2 regions of the Rhizobium sp. WYJ-E13 genome follow, and region 2 is predicted to be linked to the other one. Evidence: riboswitches for the same ligand, from Rfam matches in the RefSeq annotation. Region 2 holds a riboswitch; the other holds the start of a gene.
What was found. A riboswitch is a leader RNA that binds a small molecule or an ion and turns the genes downstream of it on or off. The one in region 2 is predicted to bind thiamine pyrophosphate.

Region 1 (4,948 bases), on a different replicon from region 2:
GGGCCGTCTGACAATCTTTGAAATGTGATCCGCCTCAGAGCCCGGCGCCTTTCCACAGGGCATGAAAATGGTGGACTGGCCCATGCCCGGAACCGACCGTCAATTCGCCCGCAGCCGCGACCGCTTGCGCAAGATAGGCCTTGGCGGTTGCGACCGCCATCTGCGGCGAAACGCCCTTGGCAAGCTCCGCAGCAAGGGCGCTGGACAGGGTGCAGCCCGTGCCATGCGTATTCTTCGTCGGCACACGCCTGGCTTCGAACCAGTGAAGACCGGAAGCGATCGACAACACGTCCGGGCTCTCGTCGCCTTCGAGATGGCCCCCTTTGACCAGCACGGCAGCGGGACCAAGTGCCCGGAGGCGCTCGGCCTGCGAGGCCATCTGCTTACGGTTTTGGGCACACTCTTCGTGCAGCAGCGCGGCGGCTTCCGGCAGATTAGGGGTGAGGAGCGTAGCGAGCGGCAGCAGATGCCGTGTGAGCGCATCAACGGCCTGCGGGTCGAGGAGAGCCGCTCCTCCCTTGGCGATCATGACGGGGTCGATGACGATGGGAATGCCGCGATGGGGCGCCAGCGCCTCGGCAACCGCTTCGGCGATGCCGGCATTGGCGATCATGCCGATCTTGACGGCATCGACGCGAACATCGGCAAAGACGGCCTTGATCTGCTGGGCGACGAAATGCGGCGGCACGAGATGCACGCCGGTCACACCCAGCGTGTTCTGCGCCGTCAACGCCGTCAGCGCCGCCATGCCATAAACGCCACGGGCCGACAAAGCCTTGAGATCGGCCTGGATGCCAGCGCCGCCGGATGGGTCGGAGCCGGCAATGGACAAAACGTTGCGGATCATCGGCTGACCTTTCTGATTTCATCGGCAATGCGAAGCGTCGCAGCCTTCGGATCAAGCGTACCGCAGATCGCCGAGACGACAGCGAGCCCCTCGGCGCCTGCTGCAAAGACGGAAGCGACATGCTCGCTCTTCAGGCCGCCGATCGCAACTGTTGGAACGGGTGCAGCCTTTACCAGTCTCGCCAGCCCGTCAAAGCCGATCGGCTGCTTGTGGTCCGTCTTGGTTGGGGTGGCAAAGACTGGTCCGATACCGGCATAATCGACGATACCAGGGTCGATTGCCGTTGCCAGAGCTTCGGTCTCCACCGACAGGCCGAGGATCATGTCCGGTCCGATCATCGAACGTGCGGCGGCTGGCCCCGTATCGTCCTGGCCGATATGCAGCCCGTCGGCGCCGATTGCAACGGCCGCCTCCACATCGTCATTGACGATCAGCAGCGCGCCTGTACCCTTCAGGACCTCTTTCAGGGCAAGGCCAGTCTCCACCATTCTTGCCGTTCCGCCATGTTTGTCGCGAAGCTGCACCATGGTCGCGCCACCCGCAACGGCGAGCCGTGTCGTCTCGACCATGCCGATACCGGCGCAAAGATCAGGATCCAGGACCAGATAGAGGGAAAGGTCAAAGTCTTTCATGCGGCATTGATCCTGACTTTTGCATCCAGTGTCGAGCCATCAAGCGCGGCGAGCGCATCGAGGAAGCGCCAGGAGAAGGAGCCCGGGCCGGCAGCGTCTTTCGCCGCCTCTTCGCCGGCAACCGCGAAGGTGGCGAGCGCCGCAACTGCGCCTGCAAAGGGATCATCGACAATGGTTGCGGCAAAAGCGCCTGTGAGGCAGGTCAGCGAGCAGCCGAGAGCGGTGACTTGTGGCATCAGCGGCGAGCCGCCTTCGATGCGCAGCGCTTGTGCGCCATCAGTCACGAAATCAACGACCCCGGTGACAGCGACGACTGCGCCATGCCGTTCAGCGAGCAACCGGGCAGAAGCCTCGGCCTGCTCCACCGGGTCACGGCTGTCGACGCCCTGGCCGCGGCTTTCGCCGCCGGCAAGCGCGATGATTTCCGAGGCATTGCCGCGGATGATCGTCGGGCGAAGCGCCAGCAGATCGGCAACCGCCTTGCGGCGGAAGGAAGTCGCGTAATGGGCGACCGGATCGAGAACCCACGGCTTGCCGCCTGCATTCGCAGCACGTGCTGCTGCATGCATGCCGTCGATCCATTGAGTGGAGAGCGTGCCGATATTGACGGTCAAAGCGCCACCGATCGCAGCAAATTCTCCGGCCTCCTCGGCTGCATGAACCATGGCAGGCGACGCCCCGGCCGCAAGCACCACATTGGCGGCGATGTTCATGGCGACATAATTGGTGATGCACTGCACGAGCGGCGGCTTGGCGCGCATGGCCGTCAACAGTGCTCCGGGTGTCTTGTTCTCCATAGTACCCCTTTTCAGGCGGGGCAGGCACGGGTACGATCATGCAAGAGAGCAGACTGCCACCCGAGCGACTCCCTCCGCCGGCATTATCCGGTTCAGGTTCGAAGGGTGCTTCTCAGCCCATTCTTGCAAACGGGCGCCCCTGTCTCTCAACGGCACTCTCTCTTGCAGAGAATGGTGCCGCTGTCACTGGCAAAATGACGGTTTTACGAAAGAGACACACTCCTGGCGCCACAGCGTTGGTTTGGAGCTTGCCAACCTCTCGCATGGTCTCCTAAAAGCCCCCGCGTTTTGAGCTTGGCAAGCCCGATCCAATCAGCGCAGCGGGGCCGGAAGCAGGTTAGTCGTAAAGTCCTGATAGGAAACCGGACGCAAGAACCTGTAGATAGCGAGCGTCCCGACGGAGGTCGATCTGCCGTCGGCGGTTGCCGGGTAGGGGCCGCCATGCACCATGGCGGGCGATACCTCGACACCGGTTCCGAAGCCATTCACGAGCAGTCGTCCGGCAAGCATTTCCAGCTTGGGCACGAGGCGCCTTGCTTCCGGCCCGTCTTCGCTGGCGATGTGGAGGGCGACGGTCAACTGGCCTTCGAGGCCGTCGAGGACGCGCTCGAGTTCTGCGAGATCGCGGCAGCGCACGATAAGGCCGGCCGCGCCGAAGACCTCGTCCTGAAGCTCGTGATGCGCGAGGAATGCCGCAGCCGTCGTCTCGAAGAGAGCGGCCGTGCCTTCGAATTCACTGCCCGGCTTGCCATTGGCGACGAGGCGGACTTCCGGATGCTTTTCCAGCCGGGCGACGCCATCACAGAATGCCTTGGCGATAGAGCCCGTCAGCATTGTCTGCGCGTCGACATCAGGCAGGAGCTCCCGCGTCTTGGCAATGAAAGTATCGAGACCTTCGCTATCGACGGCGAGAATGAGGCCGGGATTGGTGCAGAATTGTCCGGCACCCAGGACCAGCGAGCCTACAAAAGCCGTTGCAATCTCTGCCGCGCGGCTTTTCAGGGCGTTGGGGAAGAAGATAACGGGATTGATGCTGCTCATTTCGGCATAGACCGGGATCGGCTGCTTGCGCTCGGAAGCGATCTTCATCAGCGCTGTGCCGCCGCGGCGCGAACCTGTGAAACCGACTGCCCGAATTCTTGCATCGGCGACGAGCTTCTGTCCGACCTCGAAGCCGGTATCGAAGAGGAGCGCGAAGGTGCCGACATGCAGGCCGGCCCTGGCGACGGCACGTTGTACGGCCCGGCCTACCAGTTCCGACGTGCCCGGATGGGCAGAATGCGCCTTGACGACAACAGGGCATCCAGCTGCGAGCGCAGATGCCGTGTCACCGCCGGCGACGGAGAAGGCGAGGGGAAAGTTCGATGCGCCGAAAACCGCCACGGGGCCGAGGGGAACGTTGCGCAGGCGCAGATCGGGCTTCGGAACAGGCTTGCGGGACGGATCCGCGCCATCGAAGCGAAGCTCCTGGAACCGGCCTTCACGAACCTCCTTTGCAAACAGCCGAAGCTGTCCGATCGTGCGGCCGCGCTCGCCCTCGATCCGTCCGCGCGGAAGTCCGGTTTCTGCCATTGCACGGACGACCAGCTCATCGCCGATCGCTTCGATTTCGCTGGCAATCGTCTCAAGAAAGGCTGCCCGCGTTTCCAGGTCGGTTTCCCGGTAGGAGGCGAAGGCCTCCCATGCAAGCTTGGTCGCCTCTTCGACGTCTTCTGCTGAGGCGCCACCGAAAGAGACGGGCAGAGCCGCGCCGGTGGCTGCCTCGACGCCATAAAGCTCGCCGCGCGTGCCGCGCTTTTCCGATCCCGCAACGAGCAGGCTTCCATTGATAGTCATAATGGGGTTCCTTTCAAAAAGATTCGGCATCTATATAGGCGTTCGCTTTCTCATTTTCACGACATCTTTACCCAATGGTCCGGGAAAATGGATAGCCTCGACACCGACCTTGTTGCCCGGGTGGCTGCTACCATTGTCGTCTCATCAGCCAAGTCCTGCCGCTCAAAGGGCTCGTGGCGGCGAGGACGTAGAAGTGGACCAAAGAGCTGCTGGCCCGAAGGGACGAAGCGCTGGCTCGAGACGCTTCGCAAGCGTCTGATCAGGGTGCGGAAAACCGCGCCTTGATCAATTCGTGGTCCGAGATCGCCACGCCATCGGCATCGACGGCCAGAACGGTCACGGCATCGCTCACCACAAGGCCGCGCGTGAACAGCCAGTCGAGCCGGGCGAAGGGCGGCTGTGGCACGCCGTCCGGGCCGGCGCGGCGCGTATGCACGAAATCATTGCCCGTTTCCCAATGGTAGCCGGCTTCAGCAACCAGGCCGAAAAGAGGCTCATGTGCTCGCGGCTCGCGTGAGCCACTGGGCAGCATATTGGTATTGAAATCGCCGCCGATCACGACGGGCAGGTCGCCGGCGAGCCTTTCGACGGCCTCGATCAGCCGCCTCGTCTGCCTGGCGCGATCCTCGACATCGGTCTTGCTTTCCAGATGGACGCTGACGGCAAGGATCGGTCCGAATGCGGTTTCGACCTTCGCGGCAATTGCCATACGTCCGCCGATGCGGCCCTGGCCGTCTTTCGCATCCGTCCACCATGTGCCGCCGTCATCGAGACGGATGAGTGCCGCGTCCTGCAGTGGCAGGCGGGAAAGCAGTGCATTGCCATGGAAGCCGACT
Region 2 (4,948 bases):
AATTCTTCGCCGAGCTTGGTGAGGTCGATGCGCAGAATGAGATGGTGAGTGAGGACCAGCAGGCAGGCGGTTGCACGCAAGAAATCCGCTCCGGCCACCCGGTCCTGCTGCTGCATGTCGCTCCCTCGCTCCTTGCGGGACTTTGCAGTGAAAAGCTGCTGCCCGCAAGGGCGGGCTCGTCTCAGCCAAGGAGACTGTTGGTGTAGTAGGCGGAAAAGTCGGGCTTTTCCGTCAGTGCCGTACCGTTGGCATCGAGGAGGATGCCATGATCGAACAGGAAAGTGCCGATCGCTTCGGCCTTGGCCGGATCGATGGTGCCGATCGCGCCGTTTTCGCTCCTGAGGAAATGACCCTCGACGAGGGCCTTCTGCGATGCCTTGACAAGATCGGTGTTGAGCAGTGCGCCATTGCTGCCGGCGATCAGGAGGTCGCAGGCCTCGTCCGGATTGTCGACAGAATGGGCGTAACCCTTCAGTGTTGCCTGGATGAAGGCGCGGGCATTTTGCGGATTGGCCGCAAGATAGGCGTCGCTGGAAGCGATCGCGGTCGTCTGTTCGTCGGGAATGCCGTAATCGCTGTAGCGCCAGCGGCCGACCTGCCGGTTCTCGAGCTGGGCGGCAATGCCCTCCCAGGTGTAGATTTCCAGGGTGAAGTCGATGGCGCCGTTGTCGAGCGCCTCATAGGCTGAAGTGCCGAGCGTGACATTCTGGAAGGTGCCCTTGCCGCCGTCGTTGCGGATCATCGCGGAGACGAGCGCCTCCTCCCATGCGCCGCCGAAGCCACCATAGGTCTTACCATCAAGGTCTTTCGGGCTCTTGATGTCGTCACGGCCGCCCTTGAAGATCAGCCTGCCGGTTTCCGTCTGCACCACGGCGTAGACGAGCTTCACATCCGCGCCGGCGGCGCGCTGGGTGAAGGTTTCGATTTCCCCGCAGATGCCGAAATCGGCAACGCCGTTCGCGACCAGCGTGCCGGCGCTGGTATCGGCATAGGGCAGGATTTCGACATCGAGGCCGGCTGCTTCATAGAAGCCCTTCGCCCTGGCGACATAGATGCCGATATGATTGGTGTTCGGCGTCCAGTCGAGCGCGATGCGGACCTTTGCGGCAGCGGACTGGGCGAAGGCCGTGCGGCCGACGAGGCCTGCAGCCATGGCGGCAAAAAGGGTTTGTCGGCGGGTGAGAAGCATCAGGACCTCCTCAGGTTCTTTGCGGATGCAGCAGTGTTTGAAGGATTTCTGTTTCGATCGTCTGTGCGGCCGGGGAGCCGAGATCGGCAAGCGTGCGCGGTCTTGCCAGCGGCACCTCGAATTCCCTGACCACAGCTGCCGGGCGGGCGGAAAGCACATAGATGCGGTCGGACAAAAAGACCGCCTCGCGCACATCATGTGTAATCAGCAGCGCCGTCCAGCGATGATCGGTCCACATGCCTTGCAGCCATTCCTGCATCTGTGTGCGGGTCAGTGCGTCGAGCGCTCCGAAAGGCTCGTCGAGCAGCAGCACATCCTGCCGCTGGATCACAGTGCGCAGCAGCGCCGCACGCTGGCGCATGCCGCCCGAAAGGGCCGCGGGATAGTGGTTTTCGAAGCCGGCAAGGCCGAAGCGTTCGAAGAGAGGGGCAGCGACGGCGCGCGCTTGCCTGCGACGCATGCCATGCACTTCGAGGCCGAGGATCGCATTGTCGATCACGCTTCGCCACGGCATCAACGCATCGCGCTGGGGCATGAAAGCGAAGGCATGCGCAGCCTGTGAGAGCGGAGTGCCGTCGAAGAGAATGTCGCCTTTATCGGCCAGCAGTGCCTGTGTCAGCAGCCTGAGGATCGTCGACTTGCCGGAGCCAGAGGGGCCGACGATCGAAACGAATTCACCTCTGGCGATATGGAGAGAGATGTCCTTCAGCACCTCCATGCCATCAAAGGACTTCGAGATGTTCTTAAGCTCCAGCATCCCGCTCATCGGCGTTTCTCTGCGGCGGATTGCCAGGGCATGGCGAGACGCTGGATCGCCAGCGTAAGGCCGAAAAGGCACAGCGTCAGAAGGGCACTGAGAACGACGGCGGCGAGCACAAGATCCGGCCGGAAATTGTTCTTGGCGTTGAGGATGTAAATCCCCAGGCCACGGGAGGCGCCTGCATATTCGGCAAAGATCGCGCCGACCACGGCATAGGTGATCGATATGCGCAGACCCGCAAAGAAGAAGGGCATGGCGGAGGGAAGTCGCGCCAGGCAGAAGATGCGCCAGCGGCTCGCCTTCATGGAACTCAGAAGCTCGGCAATATCTCCGTCCGTCGATTCATAGCCCTGCAGCAGGGCGACCAGCAATGGGAAGAAGGTGACGAGCGCGACGAGCAGAAGTTTCGGCAGCAGCCCGAAACCGAACCAGAGCACGACCAGGGGCGCAATCGCGACCAGCGGCAGCGTCTGGCTGACGATGAAGAGCGGCAGCAGCGCGCGACGCATGAAGGGCACGAAATCCATCAGCACCGACGAGACGAAGGCAAAGACCAGCGACAGGGCAAAACCGCCGAGCGTTGCACTGAGCGTCGGCCAGGTATTGTCAAGCAGCGCCTGCCTGTTCACCCAGCTTTGTGTGAGGATGCGCGAAGGCGAGGGCAGGATGGAGGGTTTGATGCCGGAGAGATCGACATAGAGCTCCCAGACAGCCAGGAAAGCAAACACGGCAAGAATGGCAGGCAAGGCCCGCCTCAGTGTCGCAAATGTGGAATCCGATTTCGATAAGGTCATCGCCGTCAAGCGTCTCAGGCTTTGCTCGGGCTGTTCGCGGAGACCGTGATATCCAGCGTCACATGGCCTTCTGGATCGCCGAAGCGATAGAAGGCTTCGTGAATGGTCGCGAAGATCGCGCCGGCATCGCCGCGCAGCTTGGTGCAGAAATTCTTGGAGCGGTCGAATGTGCCCGAACGCTTCAGGAAATCGATGCAGCCATAGATCTCGTCCATATGCGTGCCCGTTCCCATAACATAGAGAGAAAACTGGGCTGCCGTTGCCCGGCCGGTCTGTTTCGTATCCCTGACTGCCGTGATCGCGGCCTCGACGCGCTCGGCAAGCGGCTCGGACCGGCTGGAAGACAAGCCGGCGCCGCAGATCGCATCATCCGGTTCGCCGGGGCAGCCACGCGAGATGGCGGCGGACAATACGCAATGCTCGCCGCTTGCGGCAGCCGAGACGAAGAGGTCGCGCATGGCGGCAAACAGCACGTCGGGCGGGCCGACCATCAGGGTAGAAATATCGTCGGTTTCGATGCGAAGACGATCGCGATAGGGCTCGAGAGCCTTGATAGCGTCAAGGATGATGCCGACGAAATTGCCGGACATCGGATACAGGGACACTTGCGCGCCGGAAAACATTTGGACCTCGCTCCGCTGGCATTACCCAGATCAGCTTTGAAGGGTCCGGAGGCATGCGCCTCACATCTCAGCCCCGGCAGTTCGGAGCTCCCCCGTGAAATTGTGGCGGAAACTAACACCGGGTTTGCGATACTGCAACCGCAAAATTCCTACCCGGCTACACGGTCGGTATGAGGGCGATGACCGTTTGGGAGCACCTGTTAGGTGTCGGGGAAGGAAACACCCGGACGGAGGCCCTGTCCGGGTGTCCAGCCGCTTCCGTACCTGCCAGAAACGGAACCGGATGTCGTTGTCTCAGGCGGCTACACCGGCATAAGGAGTGTCGCTGCGGGCGGTGATCAGCGCTTCAGTCCACCATTGCAACTGGGCCATCATTCGCGAGAGCCGGCGCAACGCATCCTGCGGATCCTGCAGCCAGCCTTCATTGTCGAAACGACGCCAGGGGGAGTTGAAGCTCACGGCGTCGCAGATCGTGACGGCATGGAGTTCGGCGAAGACGAGGCGGAGCTGTTCAACTGCCCGTAATCCGGCGGAGACACCGCCATAGCAGACAAAGGCAATCGGCTTGCCGTGCCAGGGCTCGATGAAGAGATCGATGAGGAACTTCAGTGAGGCGGTGAAACTGTGGTTATATTCCGGGGTGACGAGGATGAAGCCATCGGCCTGGTGAAGCCTGTCCGTGAGCCGTCTTGCCTCCGGATGATGCGGCGCATGCTCTCGCGGCAACGAAAATGCCAGCGGATCGATGATGTCGATCTTGAATTGCGGAAAGCGGGCCAGCTCTCTTTCGAGCCATTTCACCACCCTGTCGCAGATGCGGCCCTCACGCGTGCTGCCATAGATGACGGCAAGCCTCATGGGTTTCTGCATGCATTGCTCCTTCTCGTATCGCCTTTACGGCCTCGGGAGCGCAGTCTATAAAACCTCAACTAACATTGAGGTCAATAGGCCATGCAGCAGAATTCGACATTCTCGTTGAGCAAGCTCCTGACGGTGGGCGAGGTGGCAGAGCGAAGCGGGCTTGCTGTTTCTGCCCTTCATTTCTATGAGACGAAGGGGCTGATCTCCAGCATCCGCACCCGCGGCAACCAGCGCCGCTACGGCCGCGACGTACTACGGCGTCTCGGCATCATCAAGGTGGCGCAACGCGTCGGCATCCCGCTTGCCGAAATCCAGACTGCGTTCGAAACCCTGCCGCAGAGCCGTACGCCGACAGTCGAGGATTGGCAGAGGCTGTCGGCGCTCTGGAAAGATGATCTCGATGCCCGCATCAAGCGGCTGAGCCTGCTGCGCGACCATCTGACGAGCTGTATTGGCTGTGGCTGCCTCTCCATCGACGCCTGTCCATTGCGCAATCCCTTCGACGTTCTCGGCAGGCAAGGCGCCGGTGCGCGGCTTCTGGACCCGGGTGCTTAGACCTTCGGGCTTTCTTTTGGCTGATGGCCGCATATGTTAGGCCCTGGTAGTGCAAGCAGCGGGACCGGCCGCTCGCAAGGAGGAGAGCTTCGTGTTTCATCCCAAACTGTTCGAGAACCGCAATGTCGTCGTCACGGGGGGCGGCCGCGGTATCGGCCTGGAAATT

Region 1: it holds a riboswitch for thiamine pyrophosphate, as region 2 does, so the genes downstream of both, thiM (hydroxyethylthiazole kinase) here and KQ933_RS18160 (Ykof family thiamine-binding protein) in region 2, are expected to answer to the same signal.

Annotation. Positions count from the first base shown of each region.
Region 1 covers NZ_CP076854.1:562,700-567,647, forward strand. Annotated here, with positions in the region: gene thiD (bifunctional hydroxymethylpyrimidine kinase/phosphomethylpyrimidine kinase) at 35-847, opposite strand; gene thiE (thiamine phosphate synthase) at 844-1,479, opposite strand; gene thiM (hydroxyethylthiazole kinase) at 1,476-2,276, opposite strand; TPP riboswitch at 2,329-2,427, opposite strand; gene KQ933_RS24190 (aldehyde dehydrogenase (NADP(+))) at 2,589-4,112, opposite strand; gene KQ933_RS24195 (endonuclease/exonuclease/phosphatase family protein) at 4,372-4,948, opposite strand, start outside.
Region 2 covers NZ_CP076853.1:3,648,130-3,653,077, reverse strand. Annotated here, with positions in the region: gene KQ933_RS18180 (acyltransferase) at 1-116, opposite strand, end outside; gene KQ933_RS18175 (ABC transporter substrate-binding protein) at 182-1,192, opposite strand; gene KQ933_RS18170 (ABC transporter ATP-binding protein) at 1,200-1,955, opposite strand; gene KQ933_RS18165 (ABC transporter permease) at 1,952-2,743, opposite strand; gene KQ933_RS18160 (Ykof family thiamine-binding protein) at 2,758-3,366, opposite strand; TPP riboswitch at 3,357-3,470, opposite strand; gene KQ933_RS18155 (NADPH-dependent FMN reductase) at 3,661-4,236, opposite strand; gene soxR (redox-sensitive transcriptional activator SoxR) at 4,318-4,782, shown strand; gene KQ933_RS18145 (SDR family NAD(P)-dependent oxidoreductase) at 4,874-4,948, shown strand, end outside.